Regions from separate parts of the Bacillus sp. XF8 genome, predicted to be linked through region 1. Evidence: riboswitches for the same ligand, from Rfam matches in the RefSeq annotation. Region 1 holds a riboswitch; the other holds the start of a gene.
What was found. A riboswitch is a leader RNA that binds a small molecule or an ion and turns the genes downstream of it on or off. The one in region 1 is predicted to bind thiamine pyrophosphate.
Positions count from the first base shown of each region.

Region 2: linked by a shared signal. The riboswitch ahead of thiC (phosphomethylpyrimidine synthase ThiC) and the one ahead of J4P91_RS16400 (MTH1187 family thiamine-binding protein) in region 1 are both predicted to bind thiamine pyrophosphate.

Region 1 covers NZ_JAGDQK010000025.1:16,532-28,921, forward strand. Annotated here, with positions in the region: gene J4P91_RS16380 (ABC-F family ATP-binding cassette domain-containing protein) at 1-526, opposite strand, end outside; gene J4P91_RS16385 (ABC transporter ATP-binding protein) at 942-1,691, opposite strand; gene J4P91_RS16390 (ABC transporter substrate-binding protein) at 1,688-2,686, opposite strand; gene J4P91_RS16395 (ABC transporter permease) at 2,683-3,459, opposite strand; gene J4P91_RS16400 (MTH1187 family thiamine-binding protein) at 3,431-3,751, opposite strand; TPP riboswitch at 3,853-3,953, opposite strand; gene J4P91_RS16405 (PTS sugar transporter subunit IIC) at 4,667-5,701, shown strand; partial or broken gene sdaAB (L-serine ammonia-lyase, iron-sulfur-dependent subunit beta) at 5,735-6,145, shown strand; gene sdaAA (L-serine ammonia-lyase, iron-sulfur-dependent, subunit alpha) at 6,218-7,087, shown strand; gene J4P91_RS16420 (anaerobic C4-dicarboxylate transporter family protein) at 7,604-8,917, shown strand; gene ilvA (threonine ammonia-lyase) at 8,990-10,198, opposite strand; gene J4P91_RS16430 (hypothetical protein) at 10,306-10,923, opposite strand; gene thiE (thiamine phosphate synthase) at 11,249-11,911, opposite strand; gene thiM (hydroxyethylthiazole kinase) at 11,918-12,390, opposite strand, start outside.
Region 2 covers NZ_JAGDQK010000018.1:8,829-27,351, forward strand. Annotated here, with positions in the region: gene J4P91_RS11220 (MupG family TIM beta-alpha barrel fold protein) at 1-43, shown strand, start outside; gene J4P91_RS11225 (MurR/RpiR family transcriptional regulator) at 263-1,114, shown strand; TPP riboswitch at 1,257-1,372, shown strand; gene thiC (phosphomethylpyrimidine synthase ThiC) at 1,637-3,397, shown strand; gene J4P91_RS11235 (cytochrome d ubiquinol oxidase subunit II) at 3,502-4,527, opposite strand; gene J4P91_RS11240 (cytochrome ubiquinol oxidase subunit I) at 4,520-5,875, opposite strand; gene J4P91_RS11245 (hypothetical protein) at 6,149-6,292, shown strand; gene J4P91_RS11250 (transcriptional regulator) at 6,400-7,485, shown strand; gene J4P91_RS11255 (acyltransferase family protein) at 7,519-8,688, opposite strand; gene J4P91_RS11260 (dicarboxylate/amino acid:cation symporter) at 8,806-10,020, opposite strand; gene J4P91_RS11265 (PTS sugar transporter subunit IIB) at 10,408-10,710, shown strand; gene celB (PTS cellobiose transporter subunit IIC) at 10,725-12,026, shown strand; gene J4P91_RS11275 (PTS sugar transporter subunit IIA) at 12,036-12,353, shown strand; gene J4P91_RS11280 (LytTR family DNA-binding domain-containing protein) at 12,487-12,936, shown strand; gene J4P91_RS11285 (DUF3021 domain-containing protein) at 12,941-13,354, shown strand; partial or broken gene J4P91_RS11290 (helix-turn-helix domain-containing protein) at 13,471-13,644, opposite strand; gene J4P91_RS11295 (PTS sugar transporter subunit IIB) at 13,934-14,236, shown strand; gene celB (PTS cellobiose transporter subunit IIC) at 14,253-15,560, shown strand; gene J4P91_RS11305 (PTS lactose/cellobiose transporter subunit IIA) at 15,744-16,067, shown strand; gene celF (6-phospho-beta-glucosidase) at 16,071-17,396, shown strand; gene chbG (chitin disaccharide deacetylase) at 17,447-18,151, shown strand; partial or broken gene J4P91_RS11320 (chromate transporter) at 18,491-18,523, opposite strand, start outside.

The sequences.
Region 1 (12,390 bases):
AGAGAAGCTTTCCAAGTAATAACTTTGTACGCTGACCACCACTTAATTTTGAAACATCTTTTTTCATACCTAAGTCTAACAAGCCTAAACCGGCTGCTACTTCCTCTATTTTTGTATGAACTTGATAAAAATCTGAACCCTCTAGTATATTTTGTAATTCTCCATATTGTACTAATAGCTTCTCTAACTCTGCTTCCTTTGCCATCTTTTCAGCAATGACTATCATTTCACGTTCAATCGTATACAGATGAGAAAATGCACTTTGTAAATATTCTTCAATCGTTATCCCTTCTTGTAAATCAATATGCTGCTCTAAAAATCCCACCTTCGCATGTGGAAACCATTCAATCTTCCCTCCATCAGGCAAAACTTCTCCAGTTAAAAGACGAAGTAACGTTGATTTCCCTGCACCATTACTTCCAACAAGCCCGGCGTGCTCACCTTGTAATAATCGAAAACAAGCATTATATAAAATGGTTTTATCTCCATACGTATGCGTAAGATTTTCTACTGTTAATACACTCATTTTTGTTCTCTCCTTTTCTTTATAACTAACAAGCCAAATAGAGAGAACAGCAAAATAAAGATCTTATTGAATTGTGTATACATGAAAAATGAGTAAGGTGAACACACCTTACCCATTACAATTTATTATCGTAAAAAAGGATTAAGGCTCTTTACCTGCTGTCTTCAATTTGGCTTAAACTTTAAAAATGGGCAGACTTCTCCCATATCAAGCTAAAACCATTTGAAGAACAGTCGATAAAGTCATCTTATCCTTTCACTCCTTTATGAATCATTATTGTCTTATAATAAGCATGTACCATGCTCTTATATTTTATTCGTTATGAATCTTTTTGTTCCTCTTTTTCATTAAAAAATTTTTTCAAACAAAAAGCCTCTTAACAATTATTATATCAAAAATTGTTAAGAGACTTTTATTACTTCTGCATATAAGGAGCCAATATTCCTAAAATCTCCGCTTTATCTTCTTTCAGCTCAAGAGATGTTAACATTTCCATCGTTCGAGGACGGGGTAAGTTAACATTCACCTCACCTACAATTGTTGCTGGTCTTTGAGACATGATAAATACACGATCAGACAATAATATTGCTTCGTCTAGATCATGCGTTACCATCACAATTGTTTGCTTCTCTTGATGCCACGAATTTAAAAGCCAACGATGTACTTCCATTTTTGTAAATGCATCTAACTTACCGAACGGTTCATCAAGTAGCATAATCGGCTTTTCACATAAATAGGTACGAAGAAAACTAATACGCTGACGCATACCACCAGATAATGCATCTGGATAATGATTTGCATATTCAGCTAGACCAAACTGCTCTAAGGCTTCCATTCCTTCTGTAAGTCGCTCTTTCTTTGGCTTCCCTTCAATTTCTAGTGGAAGAACAATATTTTGCAGTGCTGAGCGCCATGGAAGTAACAAATCTTGCTGCGGCATATAACTTACAATATCTTGTTTTTGAACAAGGGTATCATTATAGACCACCTCACCACTAGTCGCCTCTTCAACACTCGCAATTAAATTTAATAACGTACTTTTTCCGCAACCACTTGGGCCTACGAACGAGACAAACTCACCTTCTTGTATAGAAGCACTAATTTTTTCTAGTACATTTTTCCCATCAAATGCTTTCACAACATCTTTTATTTGTAATCCGTTCATTTTTCACTTGGAAGGAATTCGTTTGTAAAGGCATCTTTTACTTCAATTTTCTTTTTAATAACTTTGTTATCATGTAAGAAATTCATGTAATTCGTCCAAACTTCTTCCTTCTGTACTCCCCACGCTTTCGCATCATCTTGATACTTCGTACTTAACCATTTTTGGCTCTCTTGTACTAACTCTTTATTAATGTCCGGTACATTTTCAATTAAAATATCAGCAGCTTCTTTTGGCTCTTTAATTGCAAAATTATATCCTTCTGCTGTTGCACTCATAAACTTTTTCACAAAATCTTTATCTTGCTTTGTATGCTTTTCACTTGTAATAATGACAGGACTATAGAAATCTAACGCTGGATCTAAATCTTTTACCATAATTGTATTTAATTCTTTTCCTTGTCGTTTCGCTTCAATGCCATCCCAACCATAGTAAATCCATTCAAAATCCGCATCGCGACCAATCGATTTAAGGAAATCTGTTTGTCCAAGAACAATCTTTTCTACTTTACTAAAATCAGCTTGATGTTTATCCATAATTGTTTTTAACGTCGCTTCTTCTGCTGGTGCCCCCCAGCCCCCATAACGCTTTCCTTCAAAATCTTTCGGGGAAGTAATATTATCTTTTTTCAGTGATGCAAACGCTGACGTGTTATGCTGAATAATTGCTCCAATCGAAACAACCGGTATTCCTTCAACACGAGCCGATGTTACATTTTCTTGATAACTCACACCGAAATCAGCTTTTCCTGAAGCAATCATTTGCTCTGCCGATACGTTATCACCTGGCTGAATAATTTCTACATCTAAACCTTGTTTTTTATAGTAATCTTTCGTCTTCGCTACATATAAACCAGTATGATTTGTATTTGGGAACCAGTCCAAAACAATTTTTACTTTCTTTCCTGTATCTGTACTCTCTTCTTTCTTTGCTGCATTACAACCAACAACACTGGCTGCGAGTAAAGCCGCTAGCATCACTTTTAGTCCTTTTTTCATTTTTTATCGTCCTTTCTGTATATCCATGGTGCTGTTAGTCTTGCCATAAATTCTGCGATAAAATACAAGAGCAATGTCACCATTACGATAATTGCTGCGATACCAAATACACGAGCTGTTAAAAAGGATTTTGTTGCGCGCGTAAGCATGACACCTAATCCTTCACTCGCACCAAGCCATTCCCCAATAATCGCTCCCATCACGCTATATGTAACGGCAATTTTTAACCCTGAGAAAAAGTATGGAAGTACAGCTGGAAATTTCACCTTTTGATAGGTTTGCCATTTTGTCGCACGCATTGTTTTTAATAACTTGAGCATGTTTTTATCTACGGTTTGAAAACCTTCTAAAATACTAAGAGCAATTGGAAAGAAGCAGACAAGAATAACGACCATTACCTTTGGCAACATTCCATATCCAAACCAAATAATAAATAGAGGTGCTAGCACCACAATCGGAATTGTTTGCGAAATAACGAGTAACGGATTAATTAAAATGCGAAATAGCGGAATAACATCCATAATAATTGCAATACTTGTTCCAAGTAAAATCGCAAAAAACAAACCAATTACAACTTCTTGCAGTGTTTGCATTGTATTTGGTAACAATAAATCTTTCATTCCAACTAGCTCTTGGACAATCGCAGAAGGCTTTGGTAAAATCCACGACTCAATTTGAAATAATGTAACCACTCCTTCCCATATAGCAATGAGAAGGATTAGCCAAATCGTTGTAATTGTTATGTTAGATCGTTTCTGGTTTTTCATATTCATCACGGTACTTCCAAACTTTCTCATCAATCGTTACACCAGTACTTGGACGATAATGGATTTTAATAGAAGTAATAACCTCTTCTGCTCCAGCATCGACACAAGCTTGTTGTGCACGCTTAATGACATCAAGAAGCACGTCTAATTCTCCTTCTAGCGTTGTTTCCATCGCACCTACTTCATAGCGAACACCCGATTGTTGTACGACTTCAATTGCTTTATCAACAACAGCATATACATCATTCGTTTTTGCTTGCGGTACTACTGAAAATGAAATTGTAACTTGTTGTGACATATTAAAATCCCCCTTGCAAAATATGTTTGTAAAAAGAAAAGGCTTTCCTACCATCACGTAGGAAAGCCTTGTATGCAAGTTATTATAGAATAACATATGCTACATCACTTTAAGTAACTCCCTACGCTGGCATTATCCAGATCAGGTTGAGGGTCGATGCTTTTTACATCCTCTCAGCCAATTGGCTCCCCGGTCCTTAATTCGTTTTCATTGTAGCATGATTTATTTTTTCAAACAAACTTATAACACAGAAGACATTGCTTCTGTTCTATTAGATTACATTTTAAAATAACTTTGTTAGAACATAAAGTGAAACTTTAATCAGTTGGGGTCTTACTGCCCGTTAATGCAGGATAAATGAAGCAAGATAACTAAATCGCCCCTTCCAATACTTTTTTAATAAAGCTTCTTGTTAAGAAACACACAAAAAAAGTTCTTTTTTTCTAACAAATGAATATAAATTCATTTGTTATAATTATAATTCATTATTAATCTTACGTTTTCTCCGATTATCTATTTGCATTCAATTTTTTTTACTACTATAACAGTTTTTCTTTATAGAATAATAAACAAAAACTACTAAAAAAATATGTACCCTACTAACAATTTTTCAATATAATCAACTTGTTAATCAAAAGAAATCTGTAGTATATTTTCCCCATTAACTATTGATACACCTTCAAATAATGGACACATTTTCCTTTTAACCAATTCGATTTATTAGTCATTCAAAGTTCTGTTTATATGTCTTTTCTGAAAACACAAAAATATTAATCTCATAAATATACAGGTTATAATGATGGCGTCGAGAGATAACCGATCAAATAATTATGTTTTATCGCCTCCAGAGAAAACGTTTACACTCTCCCGATAATTATATTTAAAAAGTAAATGAATGAAGGGAACTGAATTAGTATGGAAATGTTAAAAGGTACTTTACTGTTACTCGCTGTACTTTCGTGTATGTCATTATTTTGCTTTAAAGCTCCTAATGGAATGAAAGCTATGGGTGGTCTATCTGGCGCTGCTTGTGCGACGTTCTTAGTAGAAGCCTTTCATAGTTATGTAACAGGTGATTTAATCGGAATTCCATTTTTAAAAGAGCTCGGTCAAATGGCAGGTGGCCTTGGCGGGATCGCTGCCGGTACACTTGTTTGTTTAAAAATGGGGGTAAATCCGGTCTATTCAATGATGGTTGGTGTAGCTTTAGCTGATTTTAAATTATTACCTGCATTTATAGCTGGTTACTTAGTCTCTTTCCTTATTAAAAAAATTGAAAAACGTGTTCCAGAAGGTATCGATTTAATTGTCGCTGTATTAGTTGCTCCAGTTGTAGCGCGTTTATTAGCAAAAGCAATTGCACCAATAGTAGTCGGAATTTTACAAAATATTGGTGACGTTTTAGTATCTGCTGGTACTGGAAATCCAATTTTATTAGGAATTGTTCTAGGCGGAATTATTCCAATCGTTGGCATGAGCCCATTAAGTTCCATGGCTTTAACAAGTTTAATTGGCTTAACTGGTATGCCAATGGCAATCGGTGCTTTATCAGTAACAAGCTCTTCTTTTGTTAACTATATGCTATTCAAGCGTATGAAATTTGGTAACAAATCTACTACAACTGCAGTTGCAATTGAACCATTAACACAAATCGATATTATCGCTGCAAATCCAATTCCTATCTATTTAACAAACGCAATGGGTGGCATGATTGCCGGCGTAATTATTGCATCGTTTGGACTGATCAATAATGCTGTGGGCACAGCAACTCCAATTGCTGGATTAATGGTAATGTTTGGATTCAACGATCCAGTAAAAGTACTAATGTGCGCAGCAACCATTATGGCCACTGGCTTATTATCCGGTTTTATCGGCTCATTAATCTTTAAAAACTTTAAAATTCGTAGAAGTGACGAAATTAGAGAAGTTTCACAAGAAATCGCTGCTTAATCTATAAAAAAACTAAGCTTGGAGGAATAAAACATGAAATACAAATCAATGTTCGATATTATTGGTCCAATTATGGTAGGTCCTTCTAGTTCCCACACTGCTGGTGCTGCTCGGATAGGTGTTGAAGCTAGAACACTATTTGGTGAACAACCAGAAGAAGTAAATATTTCATTTTATGGTTCATTTGCAAAAACATATAAAGGCCATGGAACAGATGTAGCGATTGTCGGGGGATTAATGGGATTTCCAACAGATGACTCGCGTATTCCAAAAGCATTAAAACTAGCAAAAGCAATCGGGATGAATGTTAATTTTCATGAATGTGAAGAAGAAAGTGAACATCCAAACACAGCTCGTCTTAAGTTAATAAAAGGCTCGCGAAAGATGGAATTAGTCGGTATTTCAATCGGTGGCGGTATGATGGAAATTACAGAGATTGACGGTAAACGTGTAAGTTAGTATTCATTAGCAATATCTCCTACATACAAAACTTCCAGTAAAGGATTGATAATTATGATGTTCAAAACAGTCGCAGATCTTCTAGAATTAACAAAACGAGAAAACGTGTCTATAGCTGAAATCATGGTTCGTCAAGAAATTTTAGCTACAGAATCTTCTCGCGAAGAAGTAATCGACCGTATGAAAAAAAAGCTTACGATTATGGAAAATGCTATTTCTCAAGGACTAGCAGGGGTTAAATCCATCACTGGTTTAACTGGGGGTGATGCCGTATTAATGAAACAGTATATTGAAAGTAAAAAAGGACTCTCGGGAGATATCATCCTCAATGCAGTTGCAAAAGCTGTTGCAACAAATGAAGTAAATGCAGCAATGGGCATTATTTGTGCAAACCCAACCGCAGGATCAGCTGGTACAGTTCCTGGTGTATTATTTGCAGTAAAAGAAAAATTACAAGCAACAGAAGAACAAATGCTAGAATTTTTATTTACAGCTGCTGCATTTGGAATTGTCACTGCCAACAACGCTTCCATCTCTGGAGCTGCTGGTGGTTGTCAAGCTGAAGTCGGTACGGCTAGCGGAATGGCGGCAGCTGGTGCAGTTGCTATGGCAGGAGGTACACCAAAACAATGTGCAACGGCGTTTAGTATTGCATTAAAAAATTTATTAGGCCTTGTATGCGATCCTGTCGCAGGCCTTGTAGAAGTACCTTGCGTAAAACGAAATGCTGGTGGTGCATCGAACGCATTAATTGCAGCTGATATGGCATTAGCTGGTATTATATCTGCTATCCCTTGTGACGAAGTAATTAATGCAATGTATAGCATCGGCCGTATGATGCCCTCAGCTTTACGTGAAACAGCAGAGGGAGGTTTAGCTGCAACTCCAACTGGTCGTAAATTAGAAGCAAAAATCTTTAATAAATAATCTTTAAACACTATAAAAAAGAAAAAACATTGGTCTGTAAAACTCTCTCATAACAAAATAGTTCTATGTTTTTTCTAACTCATATTTTTCTTAATCCCCATTCTAACTTATATATCAACAATAGAGTGGGGATTATTTACACATAAAGCAAAACTTTAATCAGTTTTTTTCTTCATTCCCCACTGATTATTAACCCTCACGAATCGGGCTTTTACGGGCAGTAATACTAGTTGAAATTCTTCCCTCCTTTTAACTCCCATTATTCGATTTTCTTATTTTTCGCAAATTTATCTTCCATGATAAGCAGATTACATAACTGCTTCAATCATAAAACACTATATTAAAAAATTACATTTTTACGATTATTTTTGTAAAATAATTTTACCAATTATAGTGAATGTTACTTTTTATGTGTTATATAATAAAAAAGGTTTTTATTTGTTTAATTTAATAATTATCATTCAAATTAAATTATTCAAAAATATCTTACCATATGAATGTTGGAGGTATTTTATTATGTTTTGGCTACAATTTATTACCTTATTACTCTGCATTTTTATCGGTGCACGCCTTGGCGGAGTTGGACTAGGAGTGATGGGCGGAGTTGGTATGGCAATACTCGTATTCGTCTTCCACTTACAACCTACCGCTCCACCTATTGACGTTATGTTGATGATTCTAGCAGTAATTACAGCTGCTGGCGCACTGCAAGCCGCAGGCGGAATGGATTATCTTGTCCATCTCGCTGAAAAAGCACTTCGTAAAAATCCGAAGCGTATTACATTCTTCGCACCAATTGTTACGTATTTATTTACATTTTGCGCAGGGACTGGTCACGTTGCCTATTCAGTACTCCCTGTTATCGCAGAAGTATCACGTGAATCAGGAATCAGACCAGAACGTCCGATGTCCATTGCCGTAATCGCTTCACAACAAGCAATTACAGCAAGTCCAATTTCAGCTGCAACTGTTGCACTTCTAGCAATGCTAGCTGATTATAAAATCACACTGCTAGATATTTTAAAAGTAAGTATTCCTTCTACTTTCATTGCTTGTATGTTAGCAGCTTTCGTTGCAAGCAAACTGGGTAAAGAATTAAACGAAGATCCTGAATACTTAAAGCGTTTAAAAGAAGGCATGATTCCTAAACTCGAAGAAAAGGAAAAGTTCACCGGAACAAAAGGCGCGAAACTATCTGTTCTTCTTTTCTTATTCGCAACAATTTTTGTTGTTCTTCTTGGCTCATTTGAAGCCCTTCGTCCAGGATGGATGGTAGATGGAAAGTTGGTTCGTCTATCGATGCCTTACACAATTGAAATGATTATGCTAACAATTGCTGCTCTTATTATTATCTTCTGTAAACCAAATGTAGAGAGCATTGTATCTGGCAATGTCTTTAAAGCAGGTGCTACAGCCGTTGTTGCAATCTTCGGTATCGCTTGGATGGGAGACACATTCTTCAATGGAAACTTAAATATGATTCAAGGATCCATTCAACACTTAGTAACAAGTGCACCTTGGTTATTCGCAATTGCACTATTTATCTTATCAATCTTACTTTATAGTCAAGCAGCAACAGTACGTGCGTTAATGCCACTTGGATTGTCACTCGGCATTTCACCTGCACTACTTATTGCAATGTTCCCGGCAGTAAACGGTTATTTCTTCATTCCAAACTACGGAACAATTGTTGCTGCGATCAACTTTGACCGTACAGGAACAACACGTATTGGTAAATATGTATTAAATCATAGCTTTATGATTCCTGGTCTAGTCGCAACATTCGCTTCCATTGGAATTGGGATGCTACTCATTTCAATTATGTTTTAACATACAAAAGCACAAACTTTTTCTGAATAAAGTTTGTGCTTTTTCATTTAATCAAACGTTTGTTTAAATTATTCATTCAACAATTTCTACGTTATACCCTTTCTTTTCTATCCCACTTAATACTTCTTCAATATGATTTTTATCTTTTGTTTCTAATGATAAATGGAGCTGTGCATACCCTGGAAACACTTTTGTTCCAATTCTCTCTAAATGAATATGTAATACGTTCGCCTCAAAACTTGTTACAATTTCGAGTAAGTGTTGCAAATGTCCTGGTTTATCTTTAATCATTGTTGCGATATGAACAAATCGGCCAGCTTCAACCATCCCATGTTCAATAATACGAGTAATGAAGTTAACATCAACATTTCCACCACTTAAAATCGACACAACTTTTTTCTCTTTCACAGGAATTTTTTGATAGAGTAAAGCAGCTAATGAACTAGCACCTGAGCCTTCTACTAATAATTTATTTCTTTCAAGTAGCATTAACATCGTTCTCGCAATTTCCATTTCATCCACACAAAAAATATCATCTACATATCGCTCTACAAGCTGAAATGTTAAATCACCTGGCCTTTTTACAGCGATACCATCTGCCATAGTTGGGGCCCCATCTACTGTTATCACTTTCTTTTCTTGCAATGATTGCTTCATCCCCGGACAAGCAAGCGCTTGTACACCATATATTTTCACCGACGGTTTTTGTTCTTTAATCGCCAGCGCAACACCTGCAATTAAGCCGCCGCCACCAACTGGACAAATAACAGCTTCGACGTCATCAAGCTGCTGCAATATTTCTAAACCTACCGTCCCTTGACCAGAAATTACAGCATCATCATCAAATGGGTGAACAAACTTCGCACCCGTTTGTTCTTTTAAATCAAGTGCATAAGCTAAAGCATCGTCAAATACATCACCTTGCAATTCCACATGTGCACCATATCGCTTAGTCGCAAGCACTTTACTGAGCGGTGCACCTTTGGGCATCACAATCGTACAGGGAATATCGAGCATATTACTAGAATAAGCGACTCCTTGTGCGTGATTTCCAGCAGATGCTGCAATAACTCCATTTTCTAATTCACCTTTATCAAGAGAAACCATCTTATTATAAGAGCCTCGCACTTTAAAAGAACCCGTCTTTTGTAAATTTTCAAGTTTTAAATACACTTCATTATGCGATAACTCACTGAATGTACTTGAATAATCCAGCGGTGTCATATGTACAATGCCTTTCATTTTCTCATGAGCAGCTATAATATCTTGTAAAGAAATCATGTTGTCGCCTCCGAAACGGATATATTCATACATGTTAGTTTGAGCCGCACCAATGTTTTTATGCTGAAAAGTAAAACTTTAATCTATTCTGTTACATATTGAGATAATCATCCGTCCTTGAATCTTTGATTTTTCTTTCCAAAAGCATCAAAATTTGGATGATCAATTTTATAATGTGTAGCTTGAAAAAACATTGATATTAATAAAAGTCCCACCGATAGTATTCCTAATACAATCCCACCGCCTACATGCTCTCCATACCTTCCGTTCAGCTCTGTATTAAAAAAATAACCTGCAAATCCTGCAGTTCCCCCACCTAAAAAACCTACTCCATAAATCATTTTTCCAATTGTTGTTTTTGGATTAATTGCTTCTTTTAAAATAGTTTCACGAAATTTATAACCTATTATTTTACATATCAAAAAATACCCTACCATTCCAACACCAATAAACCCCTTACTTCCCCATCTATACCAAGTTGCGACTAAAGTAAATATGCAAGATAAATCAAATTGAATAATACCAAAATAAATGCGCCACCCTAAATACTGTTCCCACTTAAATAAGTAAGAAAATACAGCCAAAAAAAGGTTTAAAAGCAAACCGGAAATAACATATAATATACTATCTGGCCATGTAACTAAACATACACACCCAAAAACTAACGGAAAAAAAACACTATAATAAATGCCTTTATATAGCCTTATATCTTTTTTTGTATTCAAATTTTCACTTCCCTATATACGTTATATAAAGTATAACTTTTATCCCTGGGAATTTCTTCACCCTCCATTGATTATTGCCCCTCATCAATCATACTTTTTGCTGTCCCCAAATAACGAGATCACTCTTTTTCCAAAATTGAGCGTATGGATTTTCCAATCCCATTTTAAGAGTAGTATCTATCACCAATCATCCTTTTCCTACAAAAAAAACTCAAATCCCTATTTTTACCTTTCCATACCCATTAAAACTCGTCATTGAAATACAAACTATTACTAAATAAAAAAGGGGAGGCGGCTTATTTCTATTTAAGCTGCCTCCCCTTTTTTATTTATTTACTTGTTCTATAAGTTTTTTTGTACTTTCATAAGGTGAATCTGCTAAACTTATCGCTGAAATAATGGAAACTCCATCTGCCCCCGCTCCTATAACAGAAGCAGCATTTTCAACTGTAATTCCTCCAATTCCAACAATCGGGACTGTAATCCCCGCCTTTCTAAAATGACGCAGACCTTTCGTTCCTTGTACTGCTTTTGTATCCTTTTTCGTGCTCGTTGGAAAGATAGGTCCTACTCCTAGATAATCCGCCCCATTTGCAATTGCAAAATGTGCTTCCTCTACCGTATGAGCAGATACTCCGACAATTTTATCTCCCATTTTTTCACGAACTGATGTAATTCCTTCGTCATCTTGCCCGACATGAACACCATCTGCATCTAATTCAATTGCTAATTCCACATCATCATTTACGATAAATGGAACATTATATTCTTTACAAAGCGCTTGTAGCTGCTTAGCAAAATGCAACCTGTTCTCTCCAGTTAAAGCTCCTTCTCCCTTTTCACGAAATTGAAAAAGTGTCACTCCGCCATCTAGTGCTTCTTTCATTACTTGTAATGGGTCCTTTTGGCAGTTATTACTTCCCATAATAAAATATACTTGCAATAATTTGGACATTTGTTGTTTATCAATACGCGCCATGTCTCTCATCCCCTCTTACTGCACCTCTTGGAGATTTCCATATTGCTCGATATCATTCGCAGTAGTGTTTGCTAGCTGATTCAAAAATTCAATTTGGAAACTTCCTGGTCCTAATTCTACTGTTTTAACAGCAGCTATTTCTGCTGCCACGCCATAAAATGTTAATGCAGCAACTGCTGCTTTTACATAATCTTTTTCAACTGCTGCAAATGCTCCCATTACAGAAGTTAATAGACAGCCTGTTCCTGTGACTTTCGTTAAAATCTGATGACCATTACGAACGATAACAGTTCGCTCACCATCTGTCACAACGTCTTCTTTTCCGGTAATCACCGTAACTGTATCTAGTTCATCTGCCGCTTGTTTCGCAATTCCTACAACATCACCGTTTCCGATTCCAGCATCGACACCTTTAATTTCCCATTTCTCATTAATTACATTAGCAATTTCCGCTGCATTTCCGCGAATCATTGCTAAATCCACTTCAC
Region 2 (18,523 bases), on a different contig from region 1:
TTTAGATTATGTGAAAGCAGGAACTAAAATTAAGTTTCAATAACGAAGGGAATGATACCTATGTACTAGGGAAAAACGACTAGTCATAGGTATTTTTATCCCGCATTAACGGGCAGTAAGACCCTCACCTCAAAATTCAGCGAAAGCAAAGAAGTTAGGTGGGGGATGAAGAAAACCCCCCACTGATTAAAGTTTCACTTTATCAGGAAGCAAAACGCTGGAGTTAAATAGAAAAAGTATAAATGGAAAGAAGCTGAAATAATTGGCGGTAAATAGTATCCGAACACAAATAGAATTAGTCTTAGGTGAGTTACCTGACTCAGAGAGAAAGATAGCAGAATATATTCTTTCTCATACAAAAGAAGTAACACAGATGACAATACATCAATTAGCAAAAGAAGCAGAAGCAAGTAGTGCGGCCGTTGTTCGCTTTTGTCGATCATTAGGAGTAACTGGTTTTCCAGATTTGAAAGCACGTCTATATGCTGAAGTAGAGCATATACAACATGTAGGATATTTTGATATTGAACCTAATGAAAAAGTGCAGTCCATTATTGATAAAACGTTATCTAATACAGTACAAACGCTTCATGATACAGTGGGTCAATTAGAAACGAAATCTATTGAAGAAGCAGTTAATTTCCTAAGAGATACAGACGTTATTTATATTTATGGAGTGGGGGCATCTTTTCTTATTGCAGAGGATGTAGCGCAGAAATGGATCCGTTTAGGTAAAAAGGCTTATGCAATTTCAGATCGTCATTTGTTAGCGGTAGCGATGGCTACTCAATCAGAAAATGCCTTATTTTGGGGAATCTCGTATAGTGGAGAAACGAGAGACGTAATAGAGCTAATGAAAACAGCAAAAGAGCTTAAGTTAAAGACAATTAGCCTTTCTCGTTTAGGAAACAGTAAGATTTCTGAGCTAGCAGATGTATCTTTATTTACAGCGCGTGCACCTGAAGCCAAAATTCGTAGTGCAGCTACAAGCTCTCGATTTGCTCAACTATTAGTAGTCGATGTCGTTTTCTTTGTATACTCGTCTTCTCAATATGAGTTCACAGTAAAGCAATTAGAAAAGACAAAACATGCTATACAGAATCTGCGTGAATAAAGCTTTTCTGTTATAAAGTTGAAAAAATAAGTAGTTATGTGATCATTGGAGTAGCAAGTGATAGGCAGGGAGGAATCTTTAAGAATACCTTTGCATTTTTCTGATTATCGTGTATGATGAGAAAGTATTGGAAATTAAATCAGTGATAAACTAGGGGTGCCCAAGAGAAGCTTGGGCTGAGAGAGAAGTGCGAGAACTTCTTAACCCTCTGGACCTGATCTGGCTCGTACCAGCGTAGGGAAGTTAACGGCTTTACATAACTATGTCTTTATGAGCCAGGTCCTTGTTTTACTATGGACCTGGCTCTTTTTATTTTGGCATGCGCTGGCCACTAGTTCTCGTCCTTGTCACACGTAAGTAAGGCGGAAGCGGCTTGATCAGAATGGAAGAAGCGAAGCCATCGACCATTCTAGCCACTGAAGCTGGATTCAGAGTCAAGATAATCAAAGTTGCTTGGAAGATGGTTGGAGATTTCAAGCAAGGAAGGTTTCTTGAAACGATAAAGGGGAGGAAACACAAATTATGAAGCAATCTGTTTCAGCTGAGCAAATTGAATTGAAGTCGAGTTTACCTGGGAGTAAGAAAGTCTATGTTGATGGCCCGCGTGAAGGAATGAAAGTACCGATGCGTGAGATCGAACAAAGTGATACAAACGGTGTGCCAAACCCACCGATTCGCGTGTATGATACGAGCGGACCTTATACAGATCCAGAATACAAAGTGGAACTTGAACAAGGAATTCCAACGCCTCGTCATGGCTGGATTGTTGAGCGCGGAGATGTGGAAGAGTATGAAGGGCGTGAAATCAAACCGGAAGATGATGGTGTGAAGGCTGCATCCGAGCATACACCTGTGTTCCCACAAATGGATCGTAAGCCACTTCGCGCAAAAAAAGGGGCAAATGTAACGCAAATGCACTATGCTCGTAACGGCATCATTACATCTGAAATGGAATATGTTGCGATTCGTGAAGGCGTAGAGCCAGAGTTTGTTCGTAAAGAGATTGCAGAAGGACGCGCTATTTTACCAGCAAACATAAACCACCCAGAAGCAGAACCAATGATTATCGGCCGCAATTTCCATGTGAAAGTAAATGCGAATATTGGGAACTCTGCGGTATCTTCTTCCATTGCAGAAGAAGTAGAGAAGATGACATGGGCAACGCGCTGGGGCGCAGATACAATTATGGATCTATCAACAGGAAAAAATATTCATACAACTCGTGAATGGATTATCCGTAATGCTCCGGTACCAGTTGGAACAGTGCCGATTTATCAAGCGCTAGAAAAAGTAAATGGTATTGCTGAAGACTTAACTTGGGAAGTATATCGTGACACGTTAATTGAACAAGCGGAGCAAGGTGTGGATTACTTTACAATTCATGCAGGTGTACTACTTCGTTACATTCCAATTACAGCAAAGCGTACAACAGGAATTGTTTCACGCGGTGGTTCGATTATGGCGCAGTGGTGTTTATATCATCATAAAGAAAACTTCCTATACACACACTTTGAAGAAATTTGTGAAATTATGAAACAATATGATGTTTCCTTCTCTTTAGGAGATGGATTACGTCCAGGTTCGATTGCGGATGCAAATGATGAAGCGCAATTCTCTGAGCTGGAAACGCTTGGTGAGTTAACGAAAATTGCTTGGAAGCATGATGTGCAAGTAATGATTGAAGGACCAGGGCATGTACCAATGCATTTAATTAAAGAAAATATGGATAAAGAACTTGATATTTGCCAAGGTGCACCGTTCTATACACTCGGACCGTTAACAACGGATATTGCACCAGGTTATGATCATATTACATCGGCGATTGGCGCAGCGATGATCGGCTGGTTTGGTACAGCGATGCTTTGCTATGTAACACCGAAAGAGCATTTAGGATTGCCAAACAAAGATGACGTTCGTGAAGGGGTTATTACGTATAAAATTGCAGCGCATGCAGCGGACCTTGCGAAAGGACATAAAACAGCCCAGCAACGTGATGATGCACTTTCAAAAGCTCGTTTTGAATTCCGCTGGCGCGATCAATTTAACTTATCTTTAGATCCTGAACGCGCAATGGATTTCCACGATGAAACGTTGCCAGCAGAAGGTGCAAAAACAGCCCATTTCTGCTCAATGTGTGGCCCGAAATTCTGTAGTATGAGAATTTCACATGATATTCGTGAATATGCAAAAGAGAATGATTTAGAAACAACAGAAGCAATTGAGCAAGGTATGAAAGAGAAGGCAGAAGAATTTAAAGAAGCTGGTAGTCATTTATATCAATAATACGGGATGTACCATTCCGAACACCTTTTTACTTGATTGATCACATGTACTTAACTTAAATATAGAAGCCCCCTTTGCTAAGACGGTAGCAGAGGGGGCTATTATTATTTTTCCTTTAGGAACGTTCGATCCTTTAAGAATAAATTCCAGAAGAAGATAAAGCCTGGAAGTAAGATCGCAATGCCGATTGCATAGAGAATGAGTAAGGCATAGAATGTTTCCTTCGTTGTAAAGCTTGTGAATACAGTAACGTCTGGATAAATGATATACGGTAAATGCGCGACGCCGTAAGCGTAGCTTGCAAATGCATATTGCGCAACAACCGCTAAAACGGCGATCCGTGGCCAACCGAGCGTACTATGCTTTTTATTTGTCCACCAAAGAGAAGAATATCCAATTACAAATAAAATAATAGATACTGTGAACCATGGGAATTGTTTAATTAACCCTTGCATGAGCCAATGTGTTTCGGGTTCCATGACAACAAGGGCGATGATGGCTGTAACAAGTGTTGCCGGACCGAGTACGATGGCATTGCGTCTATAAAGGCGATACGTATCCTCTGAGCCTTGTTCTCTTGCAAAGTCAGCTAGAAAAAGAGAGGACAGGAATAGCTCAGAAGTTAATCCGAATAGCATATAGCAATAAATTACAGGGCTTGATAAAAGTTTTCCGTATAATAGGACTTCTTTACCTCCAGAAGTCGTAATATAAGCACCTTCTGTCACGGGTAAAACCGTAATTAATAAGGCAGGAATTAAGAGCCCCGTAATACCAGAAATGAAACGCAAGGTATGTTCATATTTTGGTACAGAATAAGCGAACACCATAAATGTACTACGAATAGCGACGAGAACTAAAATTAATGTCACCGGTACGAACATGACTGTTGCAAGGGTAAAAGTCGCTTTCGGAAAGAAGCCAAGAAATGCAACAACAACAAAAACGAGGAAAGTATTTGTGACCTCCCAAGTTGGTGATAAGTATCGATTGGCAAGCTTTGCAGCAAGTGTTGGGTGTTTGGCATATACCATGCCCCAAAATCCAGCTCCGAAATCAATGGAGCCTAAAATGCTGTATACGAAGATAAGGGCCCATAAAATGATAATCGCAATACTCGCCTCATGCACGAGAATCTCCTCCTTGCTGCCTTAAATCATTTTTTAGCGGATGTCTTCTAAAGAAAGTCCGTAGTACGAAAATCGTTAAAGCGCCAAGCCCGATATATAAAATGATGAATAAAATAAATAAGGGCCCGACGAAATCAGCGCGCGTAGCAGCATCCATTGTGCGCTGCATCCCATAAATCGTCCAAGGCTGACGGCCACTACAACTGAAAATCCATCCGAATTCAATGCCGAGCATCATAATCGGCCCGCATGCAGCAGTGGCCCATAGAAGCCATTTTGGCAACTCTGCTCCTTTTTTTCTATAAATAAAGTACCAATATAAAAGAGCAATTGCTGCGACGGCAAAAGTGAATACAGCTGTACCAACCATTAAATTAAAGAACGTATGGGTATAAAATGGCGGCCACGTTTCTTGTGGAAATTCATTTAACCCTTTTACGACAGTGTTAGGGTTCAATCCAACTAGCAAACTTAACATATTAGGAATTTCAAGCCCGTATTGTAGTTCATGAGTTGCCGGATCGACAAATCCGCCAATTGCAAGAGGAGCATGTGATGTTGTATCAAATAATGCTTCTGCTGCGGCTAATTTTTCCGGAGAATGTTCATGTAAGGCAATTGCCGATTCATGCCCAGAAAGCCACATGATTGCGCCGGTAATAAATGTAACGACAAGGCCTAAAAATAGCCCTTTTTTATGATAAGCAATTTCACGTGCACCCAGATTTCGCTTTAATAATTTAAATCCGGCGATGGAAGCAATGACTGCCGCTCCCGTTGCATAAGCAGTAATGACAACGTGAAAAGAACTTGTGAAAAAGCTAGGATTAAAGAATGCTTTCCACGGGTCAACGTTAAAAACAGAGCCATCAGGATTCATAGAAAAGCCTGCTGGTGTATTCATCCATGTGTTTGCTGAGGTAATTAATACGGCGGATGCAGTAGCACCAAGCATGACAAAAAAAAGTGAGATTAATCTCATAAATGGTGGTAATTTATCTGCTGCATATACGTAAATGGACATAAATAAAGCCTCTAAGAAGAAGGCGAAAATCTCAATCTGGAACGGAACAGAAATCACTTGACCGACAATTTTGGCGAACCCGGGCCAAAGAAGTGAAATTTGTACACCGACGATTGTTCCAGTTGGAATTGCTACACCAAGAAGAATGGCGAAAGCCTTTGTCCACCTTTTTGCCATAACAGCGTAATCTGAATCCTTCTTCCAGTGATATAATACTTCGCTTATAAAAATCATTAAAGATAGTCCGATTCCAAGGGTTGCAAAAATAATGTGGAATGCTAGTGATGACCCAAAGAAAGCCCGTGACAATGTAACAGTATCCATAATTCTACTCCTCTTCATTTTTGCCATTATTTTCTGATTGAACTGGAAAATCTATTCAAAAAAATGTAAAAAAATACATATGTATTTTAAAAAGTTAATATGATATTATAATTTTGAAATCTTCAGAAAAATAAGAGAGTTAAAGAGAAAAATATTTCATTTGTGTTTTAGAACAAAATCTTTTATAATGCTTATGCGAACGTTAGTTCTGTTTGGGGGTTCATTTGTAGAAGGACAAGCTGGAAGGTCATGTGAAACGGAGGGGATGTTTGTATGTATCCTGAAGTCATTAGAAAAATGGCGTTTTCGAAAGAGCATAAAGATTTGTTATTAAAGTTATACAATAAAGAAATTACACGGCGTGAATATGATCACCTTGTGCAATCACTGTATCGCAGGGCGAAAGAGGCTAATTAACGTGTGTAAAGGATAGAAAGTGAGGGGCAATCTAAAGGATTGTCATTTTAATGTTTCCGTATGTTCTACTAAGGTTACGGTTAGCCTTATTATAGAGGTGAAAAAATGTGCGGAAACGTTTGTATATATGGATTGCGTTAACTTTATTTGTGATTTTAGGTGGAATTGTTTTTTGGACTGCACTACAAGGGAATCGGACAGAATATTTTATTTTGAGACATATGCTCAATGATAATGGTACGCTCGCAACATATCGAATAGCTGATCCAAATGTAGGAACGAGCGAGGCAGCCGGTCGTGAAGCATTATCAGAATCAGCAGGGTTATGGCTACAATATACGCTTGATATGGACAATCAATCATTATTTGATGAACAAGTAAAGGTAATCCAAAATTATTTTATACATCCTGTCCATATTGTTTTATGGAAGATTTCTGAAACAGGAGAAAGACAGTCTGCCACGAATGCCCTCATTGATGATCTTCGTATTATCGAACAGCTATATCGTGCCTATGAAATGTATAAAGAAGAGCGCTATAGAGATCTTGCTGATCAAGTGAGTGATGCTGTGCTTCGTTATAATAAGAAAGGGAAACAGTATGTTGATTATTATGACGCAGATAAGGGTATGCAAAATAACATATTAACGACATCTTACATAAATCCAAGTGCATTCTCTTATATGAAAAAGTACGGAAAAATCTCAGAAACGCAGTATCAGGAAGTGATTCAATTTTTAGCGGATTATCCAAGGCGTGGCTGGGCATTCCCGAAAGAATATAAAGAGGATGGTACATTTGCATTTGAAAACCAGGTGAATTTGATTGATCAATCGTATGTTGCCTATCATCGCAGTTTAGGCGGAATTTCCTCTAAAGCATATTTAGATTTTATTAAAAAGGCATTTCGTAAAGATGGGAAGCTATACGGTCGCTATGATTTAGAAACAGGAAAACCAGTAGTAGATTTTGAATCCCCAGCAGCGTATGGGCTGACAATTCTATATGTGTTACAAACGGGAGATATAAAGTTTGCTAAGGAATTGTACGAGCGTATGAGTGAATTCCGGAATGACAACGTATTCAGCAGATTTTATGGCGGATATGTAACTGGAAAAGAGGGCAACACGCATATTTTTGATAATGTGTTGCCGCTGTTAGCTGAGACGAAATTGAAAATGGATAAGGAATAGAAATGCCATTCTAGAAAGGGTATAAGCTTCTTCTTATTTTTTACCTCTTAATAACGGTAAGGTAGGTATGAGTGCTGGCCATTTTAATATTGGAGTAGGAGAAGGTCCTGTAATCCATGTATGGAATGGAAGAACACTACATATAACCATTGTGATGATAGAGAATGTTGCCGTCATAAGAAAAAGGAATAGACTATATAGAATTGTATTGGTTTGTACTGTAAATAGAGATAGTAATTTCGTGCTTAGCTGTAAGAAGAAAAAGTGTGCTAAATAAGCTCCGTATGTGTAGTTTCCAATAAAACGCAATGTTTTATATAATGTTCCTCGCCGCTGAACAATCATGATAGATAATACGTAAAGTATGAGTATTTCACATACAATGTATAAAAACATGGAGGGCTTTAAGTATGTAGATACAGTGAGATGAATTGAATCTACACCATAGAAGCTAAACATTTCATAATTAATGAATAAGAAGAAAATAAAAAACAAAATTGTCACAAGCGGTATGTGCTTCATGACAAATAAACGCCAAGCTCGCAGTGCTACCGCTGCAATTCCGCCCATAACAAAGTAGAATGAATAGAAGAAGAAGGAACGGTCTGTATAATGTAAGATGGTTGAACGAGTTAACACTTCGCCGTTAAAAATATAATGGGAAGAGAACCACATTAAGAGAAAATATAGGATGGCAAAAGCAACCATGAATCTATATATGTCTTGCTGATTATGTGTTCGTTTTTGAAACCAATAAAATAAAGTACATAGTAAGGGGAATAGCAAATGAATTTGAAACATCATGATGACATACCAAAGATGAGGCGCCGCTGTTCCAAGTAATAAGCTCTTTATTCCGCTTTGCATCGTAACGAATTGGGTTGTTGTAAATAAGTAAATGATAGACCAGAATAAGTAAGGTGCAAGTAGATGTGCAGTTTTTTCGTATATGTATTCTTTATATACCATTTGTTTTGTATACTGCCGAATTAAATGAAATCCAACGATAAAGATGAATGCTGGTGCTGAAAATTTTGCGAGGTTGAATAGCATTCCAATAATGAGAGATTGTTCTAATGCGATATTTCCTTGATTCATTGTATATAGTAAAGAACTTTGTAAAACAACAGCAAGAAACGCGATGCTTTGCAAAACCTTAAATTCTGGGGCATTTTGTGTCATGATTTCCATCTCCTTTTCCATACATGATTATAGTACGAAGAAGAGGGAAGGGCTGTGGAAAATTTGTGAAAGTTATAACAAATTTGTGATTAAAGAAAAAAAGAGCGTTAGTTTTATGAAAAACAACGCTCTTTTTTCTTATGCAAATTTATTCTTAACCCAGTCTTTCCCTTCAACAAGACGAGCTGTCATTACGGCACAAACATTATCACCTGTTACGTTTAACATCGTTGCTGGTGGGTCGATGATTGTACTAATAGCTGCGATAATTGGCAACGCTTCTGGTGGGAAGCCGTATAGAGAAACGATTAACATTTCACCAATCATACCACCGCCTGGAATAGCACCCATTACTGTTCCTACTAATAGGGAAACAACAAGAGCGATTGCTAATGTTTTTGGACTTGAGAATTCCATATTGAAAATCCCGAATAAGAAAGCAATTTTAATTACGCCACCTAAAACAGATCCGTCTTTATGAAGTGTAGAACCAAGAAGAACAACTGTTTCACGAATGTCAGAAGAAATACCCATTTTTTTAGTTGCTTCTAAGTTTGCTGGAATACTCGCGGCACTACTACAAGTTGCAAGTGATGTAACTGTAGGAGAGACCATGTTTCTCCAAAAAATTTGTACACCTTGTTTGCGCCCTGCAAGGTAAGCATAAAATGTAAAGGCAACAAAGAAGTATAAGATAGAAGCCGGATAGTATACCATTGCAGCTCGGAAATACGTTCCAAGAAGCTGTGGACCGAATTCTCCAACTAAAGCTGCGAAGTAGGCAGCTAGTCCAATTGGAGCATAGTACATAATGAATGATACAACTTTCATTGAGATCTCTGCGCCAGATTGTAAGAAGCTAGCGAATGGCTTTCCTTTTTCTCCAACTGCTGAAGTTGCTACCCCCATTAAAATAGAGAAGAAAATAAGCGCTAGCATATTTTCACGAGATAATAACTTCGAAAATTCTGATACGGTGAAAATGCCCACGATTTGATCAGCCACGCTAATATTTTCAACTTTATCAGGCTTTGTTAGTTCTAATACAACACCTTGCGCTGGTGGGAATACTTTCACAACAATAATCATAAAAATTGCAGCAATAATACTTGTAAATAAGAAAGTCCCAGCCATGCTAGACATAATTTTTCCGAAACGTTTTAATCCATCCATATTGGCAATAGATGAAGCAATGCTAAAGAACACAAGAGGCACAACAATCGTAAACATTAAGTTTAAGAAAATGTCACCAAGCGGTTTTAAAGCAACTGCATCGGTACCCATGAAATAACCAATGAAACCACCAATTAGGATGGAAGATAATAAAATAAGTGGAAAGCGATAAGCTTTCATATATATACCCTCCAATCTATTTATCCCGCATTAACGGGCAGTAAGACCCCCACCTCAAAGTTCAGCGAAAGCAAAGAAGTTAGGTGGGGGATCAACGGCCCGTAAAAGCCCGATTCGTAAAGGCTAATAATCAGAAGGGGATGAAGAAAACCCCCTCTGATTAAAGTCTCACTTTATAAAAAATCATACTGAATCATTATAACCAGTTGTGAGGCTGTTTACTAGGAGAATACACATAGATGGAATAGCGTGAAAACAGAGAAATTTTTGTTTTTATGCTCGTCATATGAAAAATAATCTAGACATATATATTGGTAATCTAGTAGCGGATTTGAAGAGCAACGTTGATATGATTCCAGCATGATTAAAAATAAGGGGGGGAGTTTGATGAACATTTTACTTTGCTGTGCAGCAGGAATGTCTACCAGTTTACTTGTAACGAAAATGGAGAAAGCAGCACAAGCAAAAGGGTTAGAAGTAAAAATCTGGGCTGTATCGGGTTCGGAAATACGGAATCATATTGATGAAGCGGATGTGCTCTTGCTTGGACCACAAGTGCGTTATTTATTACCGAAGATGAAGGAAATGTGTGGAGAAAAAGGGATACCTGTTGATATTATTCACTCTGTACATTATGGCCTTTGTAACGGAGAGGCCGTATTGGAAGCAGCATTGTCAATGAAAGCATGAGGAGAGTGGAGTAGATGGTCCGATTTTTAGAGAAATATGTGATGCCAATAGCGGGGAGAATTGCACAGCAGCGGCATTTACAAGCAATTCGTGATGGCATTATTTTAACGATGCCTTTCTTAATTATTGGTTCATTTTTCCTTATTATTAGTGCTTTGCCAATACCTGGCTACAATGATTTTATGGAAGGTTTATTTGGAGGGAATTGGCAGAAGGCGTTAGGGTATCCAGTTAGCGCAACATTTAATATAATGTCTTTAATAGCCACTTTTGGAATCGCTTACAGACTAGGGGAGCAATATAAAGTGGATGCATTAGCAGCAGGGGCATTGTCACTTGTATCATTCTTACTTGCAACTCCATTTCAAGTGACGCATATCATACCTAGTACGAAAGAGAGTGTACTTGTAGATGGAGTTATACCTGCTGCACTGATGGGAAGTCAAGGATTATTCGTGGCGATGATTATAGCACTTATATCTACTGAAATTTACAGGTTTATTATCCAAAGAAAGTTGATTATTAAAATGCCAGAAACGGTCCCACCAGCTGTAACACGTTCATTTGCAGCACTTGTTCCAGGATTTATTGTTGTGACGGTTATTTGGATTCTACGTTTAATTTTGGAAAACACTTCTTTCGGTAGTATTCATAATATTGTAGGGCAGCTCTTGCAAGCTCCGCTTAGTGTACTTGGCGCCAGCCTTTTTGGCGCGGTGGCAGCGGTTATTGTTGTCCATGTGCTTTGGGCATGTGGAATTCACGGTGCTGCAATTGTAGGCGGTGTTATGAGCCCGGTTTGGTTATCATTAATGGATCAAAACCGCATTGCTTTTCAGGCGGGGCAAGACGTCCCAAACACAATAACAGCACAATTCTTTGATTTGTGGATCTACACAGGTGGATCTGGTGCAACGCTTGCACTTGTTGTAGCGATGTTATTATTTGCACGGAGTCAGCAATTAAAAAGTTTAGGGCGGTTATCAATTGCACCAGGCATTTTTAATATTAATGAGATGGTCACGTTTGGGATGCCAATTGTGTTAAATCCGCTTCTTCTTATTCCATTTATACTTGCTCCAGTTGTTTTAACAGTTGTATCGTATTTCGCAATGGAATGGGGGCTTGTTGCTCGGCCAAGTGGAGCGGCTGTACCATGGACTACACCGATTCTTTTCAGTGGGTATTTAGGATCAGGAGGTAAAATTTCAGGTGTTGTATTGCAGTTAATTAACTTTGTGCTTGCTTTTCTTATTTATTTTCCATTCTTGAAAATGTGGGATAAACAAAAGGTAGCCGAAGAAAAGGGGGAGTAGAAAGTTAAAATGGATACGTTAGAGACGCAGGCTTTTCATTTGATTTTACATGGAGGAAATGCGAGAAGCAGTGCGATGGAAGCAATTGATTGTGCGAAGCGTGGGGAATTTACAGAAGCGGAGACGAAATTGCAAGAAGCCTTGCAAGAGCTGCAAGAGGCACATCGTTTGCAAACAGATTTAATACAAAGAGAAGCTGGTGGGGAAAAAACAGAAATTAGGCTTCTAATGGTTCATGCACAAGATCATTTAATGAACGCCATAACAGTGAAGGAATTAGCGAGTGAATTTGTAGAGTTATATAGGAAAATGTTAGCGAAAGAATGAAGCCTTGCTTATGCAAGGTTTTTTTATGTACGAAAAAGTGTCAGTCATGATGGAGGCGATACCATTTATGTACAAATCTATTTTATTTTTCCAAATATATGTAACAATAAAAGTGTAAGGGAGGTGGAAAGTAGTGAAAATTCACCTTGAATTAGATCCATCACAAGATGAAATAGAGATTATTGTAAAGACAAAAGAAGTAACAGATGAAATTCACCATCTTTTAAAAAGGATAGAAGGTGGGAGTGTAAAACAAATTGTTGGAATTTTGGATCAGCAATATTATTTGTTAGAGCCAAAGGAAATTTATTGGTTTTATGCAGAGAATCGAAAAGTAATGGCTCAAACATCGAAAGGAAGTCTTGAAGTGAAATCCCGTTTGTATGAACTAGAAACAAAATTACAGGGTGATCGATTTGTACGGTTTTCAAAGTCTACATTAGCGAACCTACAGCATGTAACAAGCTTTGAAATGTCTTTTAGCGGCAGTATGTGTGCCCATTTTTCAAATGGAATGAAAGAGTATGTTTCAAGAAAGTATGTACCGCTTATTAAAGAAGCTCTGAATATGGGAGGAGGCTAGAATGATGGTTACTTTGTTTGATAGAGTATGTGCTAAGGTTATTGCAGGAATGGCGATGGCGATGGTTTATAGCTTATTGTTTTTAGGAATTGGTTATGCAAATGGAATGGATGTATTAGAGACAAAGACATTGCTTGCACACCTTGTAACAGCAAATATTGTGGGGATGATTTTCTCATTTGCTTCCTTTGTGTTTGAGAGAGAAGAATGGAGCATTTTAACACAAACAATCGTTCACTTTATCATTTTACTAGGAACATTCTTACCGATTGCAATCTGGATTGGCTGGGTTCCAAATCGCCCTGTTCCGATTCTTATTTGCATGGGTAGCTTTATCGTTATTTACTTCATTATATGGTTTGCGATGACAATATATTGGAAGAAGAAAATTGAGGGACTGAATAATGGGTTGAAATGAATATTATAAAAGGCTGTTATTAGCGTTGCGGTTTGAAGTGAGTACTTTAGTCAAAAGCTACGGAGATCATGTTGTTTTGGATGAAATTCATTTTTCTATAAAAAGTTCAATCTAGTTCATAGTAAAAGCATAGCCATCCGTAGCGGCCTATTTTGCTGATGCGGATGGCTATGTTTTTGTTCTTCTACATATTCCAAAATATCGCCAGGCGGACACTCTAGGTTTTTACAGATTGCTTCTAATGTAGAAAAGCGAATGGTTTTATAATAAATTTTATTGTTTTTTAATAAAAAGTAAAATTTCTTTATAAAAATATTTTATTTTCTTGTTTCAAATACAACTAGACAACTAAACACTAATCTATTTTCATACAGATATGTGTTACAAGCGTGTTGTTTTATAACACACTATCTATATTTTGGGTAACACACAATTTGAAAGCGGCAACACACAATAAAAACACTTGAAAAAATGTTAATTTTAAAGGGATTTAAAAAGTTGGCACGGCAATTGCATTAATAAAAGGCGTAAAGAAAAATAAATAACAAAAATCGTTTACATGCATAGGGGGACTTATTAATGAATATTTTACTTTGTTGTTCAGCAGGAATGTCTACAAGTTTACTAGTTACAAAAATGGAAGCAGCTGCAAAAGCTCGGGGACTAGAAGGAAAGATTTGGGCTGTGTCTGGGGATGCAGTGAAAAACAACATAGATGAGGCAGACGTATTATTACTAGGACCACAAGTTCGTTATATGCTGTCTTCAATGAAAGCGCTTGCTGACGAGAAGAACGTTGGTATCGATGTTATTAATCCAATGCATTACGGCATGATGAATGGAGAGGCAGTTTTGGATCACGCATTAACACTTAAAAAATAATTAGGGGGGAAAGAGAATGCAAAAGTTTATTGCATTTATGGAGAAATATATTGTTCCAGTCGCTGGTAAAATCGGGTCACAACGTCATTTAGCTGCGATCCGTGATGGCTTTATTGCAGTTATGCCGCTTATTTTAGTTGGTGCCTTTGCATCACTGATTAATGGTTTTCCATCTGAAGCTTTCCAAAACTTCATGAAAGGTACATTCGGAGAAGTTTGGAAAGACGTCGGCGGTGGAATGTGGACAGGTTCTTTCGCAATTTTAGCATTAATCATCGCATTTACAACAAGTTATAATTTAGCAAAATCTTACGGTGTTGATGGATTGTCAGCAGGTATTATTTCATTTGGTGCGTTAATTATTCTTACACCAACAACACCGAAAGAGGGCGGATTGAACTTAGCTTGGACAGGAGCACAAGGCTTATTCGTAGCAATCATTGTGGCACTTCTTGTTACTGAAGCATTCCGTTTCTTTGTACAAAGAGAAATTACTTTCAAAATGCCAGACGGAGTACCACCAGCAGTTTTAAGATCATTTGCGGCATTAGTTCCAGCATTTGTTATTTTAACAGTAGTTGCAGGTATTCAATTAGCAGTGAAATTAGCAGGTACAAGCGTTCATGAATTTATCTTTAATACAATTCAATTACCACTACAAGGTTTAGCAGGTACATTACCAAGTGCGATTGTAATTGTCATTCTTGTTCATGTCCTTTGGTTCTTTGGTTTACACGGTCCAAACATTGTTGGTGGGATTATTGAGCCATTATACTTACCAGCATTAGAAAAAAATATCAAGATGTTCCAAGATGGTGTGTCTTCATTTGATGTGCCAAACATTATTACAAAACCATTCTTTGATACTTTCGTATATCTTGGTGGTTCTGGTGCAACATTAGCATTCTTAGTCGTTGTATTAATTGTAGCAAGAAGTGCTCAATTGCGCGGGGTATCCCGATTATCAATTGGACCTGGTGCATTTAACATTAACGAACCAGTAATCTTTGGTACACCGATTATTTTAAACCCAATTTTATTCGTTCCGTTTATTGTGGCACCAGTTGTACTAGTAATTACTTCTTATACAGCTATATCTCTTGGATTTGTGCCAAAAACAGTTGCGATGATTCCATGGGCAACACCACCAATCATTAGTGGTTACCTTGTAACAGGAGGACACATTTCTGGTGCAATTCTGCAGTTATTAAACTTTGTAATTGCAATGGTAATTTACTATCCATTCGTTGTGTTATGTGACCGTTCTATCGTTAAAACTGAAAAAGCAGCAGCACAAGGAAATAATCAATCTGTACCTATGTAATATATGATTGTTCTCACAGGTGAAACGAGCCCGTGAGAACAATCACTTTTATATCCTGTTCAGACAGATGGCATACATCTAGAAGAACACCAAAATGAGATTACTAAAACAATAGTTTAATAGACACGTTCAAACTGAAGGGGTATTTCAATCGGTTGAACTATATAGAGAGGGCGGTAAATTATGATGACTACAGTAGAACAAATCCCATTCCAATTAATTTTACACAGCGGTAACGCAAGAAGCTATGCGATGGAAGCACTGCAATATGCAAAACAGGGGAAATTAGGGGAAGCAGATGAAGCGATGGCAAAAGCGAAAGAAGCAATCAATGAAGCACATCATTTCCAAACAGAGCTCATACAATCAGAAGCAAGGGGAGAAAAAACAGAAATTAGTGTTCTTTTAATTCATGCACAAGATCATTTAATGAATTCAATGACTGTAAAAGAATTAGCAGCGGAATTTATTGATCTTTATAAAAAGCTTGATGCGAAAGGGGAATAAAGTATGAGCGGAATTAAAATTGCTACAATCGGCGGTGGATCTAGTTATACACCAGAGTTAATTGAAGGATTTATTAAACGTTATGATGAACTTCCAGTTCGTGAAATTTGGTTAGTAGATATTGAAGCGGGAAAAGAAAAGTTAGAAATCGTTGGTAACTTAGCAAAACGCATGGTGAAAAAAGCTGGTTTACCAATTGATATTCACCTAACACTTGATCGCCGCGCAGCATTAAAAGATGCTGACTTTGTAACAACACAGCTTCGCGTAGGTTTATTAGAGGCACGTGCAAAAGATGAAGCAATTCCATTAAAATATGATGTGATCGGTCAGGAAACGAATGGTCCTGGTGGTTTATTCAAGGCGCTGAGAACGATTCCTGTTATTTTGGATATTTGTAAAGATATGGAGGAACTTTGCCCGAACGCTTGGCTCATTAACTTTGCGAACCCTGCTGGTATGGTAACAGAGGCTGTGCTTCGTTATACAAGTATTCAAAAAGTAGTCGGATTATGTAATGTTCCGATTGGTATTCGTATGGGACTTGCAAAATTGCTTGAAGTAGATGCAAGCCGCGTACACGTTGACTTTGCTGGTTTAAATCACATGGTTTATGGATTAGATGTATATTTAGATGGAGTTAGTGTAATGGATCGTGTGCTAGATCTTGTAACAGATCCTGAAAAGCAAATTACGATGGAAAACATTGCAGCATTGAATTGGGAACCAGATTTCATTCGCGGGCTTCGTGCCATTCCATGTCCATATCATCGTTACTACTATAAAACACGTGAAATGTTAGAAGAAGAAAAACAAGCTTCTATTGAAAAAGGTACACGTGCAGAAGTTGTGAAAAAATTAGAAGAAGACTTATTTGAATTATATAAAGATCCGAATTTAAATATTAAGCCACCGCAATTAGAAAAACGAGGCGGAGCTTATTACAGTGATGCAGCATGTAGTTTAATTACATCTATTTATAATAACAAAGGTGATATTCAGCCTGTTAATACAAGAAATAACGGTACAATTGCAAGCTTGCCGCATGATTCAGCTGTTGAAGTAAATTGTGTAATTACAAAAGAAGGTCCAAAGCCGATTGTGGTGGGTGACTTACCAGTTCCTGTTCGCGGTTTAGTTCAGCAAATTAAATCATTCGAGCGCACATCAATTGAAGCTGCTGTTACAGGTGATTATCATAAAGCGCTGCTTGCTATGACAATTAATCCACTTGTACCATCAGATAAAGTAGCAAAACAAATTTTAGATGAAATGTTGGAAGCTCATAAAGAATATCTTCCGCAGTTCTTTAAAAAAGTAGAGAAATAAAAGCGGCGCTTATAAAGCCCGCTTTTTTTCATTCAACAGGAGGGGAAATCATGATTCGATTAATCGTAAATGCAGATGACTTTGGTCTTACAGAAGGTACGAACTACGGAATTATTGAAGGACATGTAAAGGGGATTGTGAATTCTACGACAATGATGATGAACATGCCAGGGACAGAGCATGCTGTCCTTTTAGCGAAAGAATATAAGTCATTAGGAGTAGGGGTGCATCTCGTTTTAACTGCGGGAAAACCGCTTCTTACAGATGTTCCGTCTCTTGTAAGTAAAGATGGTTTCTTTCATAAGCAAAGTACTGTAAGAGAAGGAAATATAAATCCTACAGATGTTGAAAGAGAGTGGACTGCTCAAATTGAAAAGTTTTTATCTTCTGGATTAACACCAACGCATTTAGATAGTCATCATCATGTGCATAGCTTGCCAATTTTACACGATGTCCTTGAAAGATTAGCAGAAAAATATAATGTGCCAATTCGTCGCTGCGAGCAAGAGAGGGCAGTGCGTCCGTTTTCTGATGTGTTTTATAGTGACTTCTATAGCGATGGTGTGCAGGAGGATTACTTTGTTAAATTAAAAGAGCGTGTGCAGGACGGAAAAACAGTAGAGGTTATGGCGCACCCTGCTTACATTGATCCAGAGCTTGTGAAGCGTTCTTCCTATGTAATGGACCGCGTGAAGGAACTGCGAATTTTAACGGAAAGTGATTTGCCAGAAGGTATGGAGCTTGTGAAATTTTAAAAAGCATAAAACCTTTCTCTTTAGGTGGGAGAGAGCATTCGATCATGCATAGAAGCGGTCAGATCCTTTTCCTGCCCCATACCAAGTGAAAACAGAAGGATAAAACGAGTGTAAGTCACTTTTTGTTTTTTATAGATGCGACTTATACGCTTGAAAATCAAAATGAATTTATATAGTAAAAAACGGTTTATCAAGGGGGTTCACCACCTACTGTATACAGGCGATGAACTCCTTTTTATTTTCTGCATATAGATAAAATACACGTTATTTTTTCAAAGTAATCACTTTTTCAGTGCCCTCTGTTAAGTGCGTCTTTTTGTATGGCTAGATAATGGAAAGGATATAACCACTTAAAGCACCAAGGAATCCTCC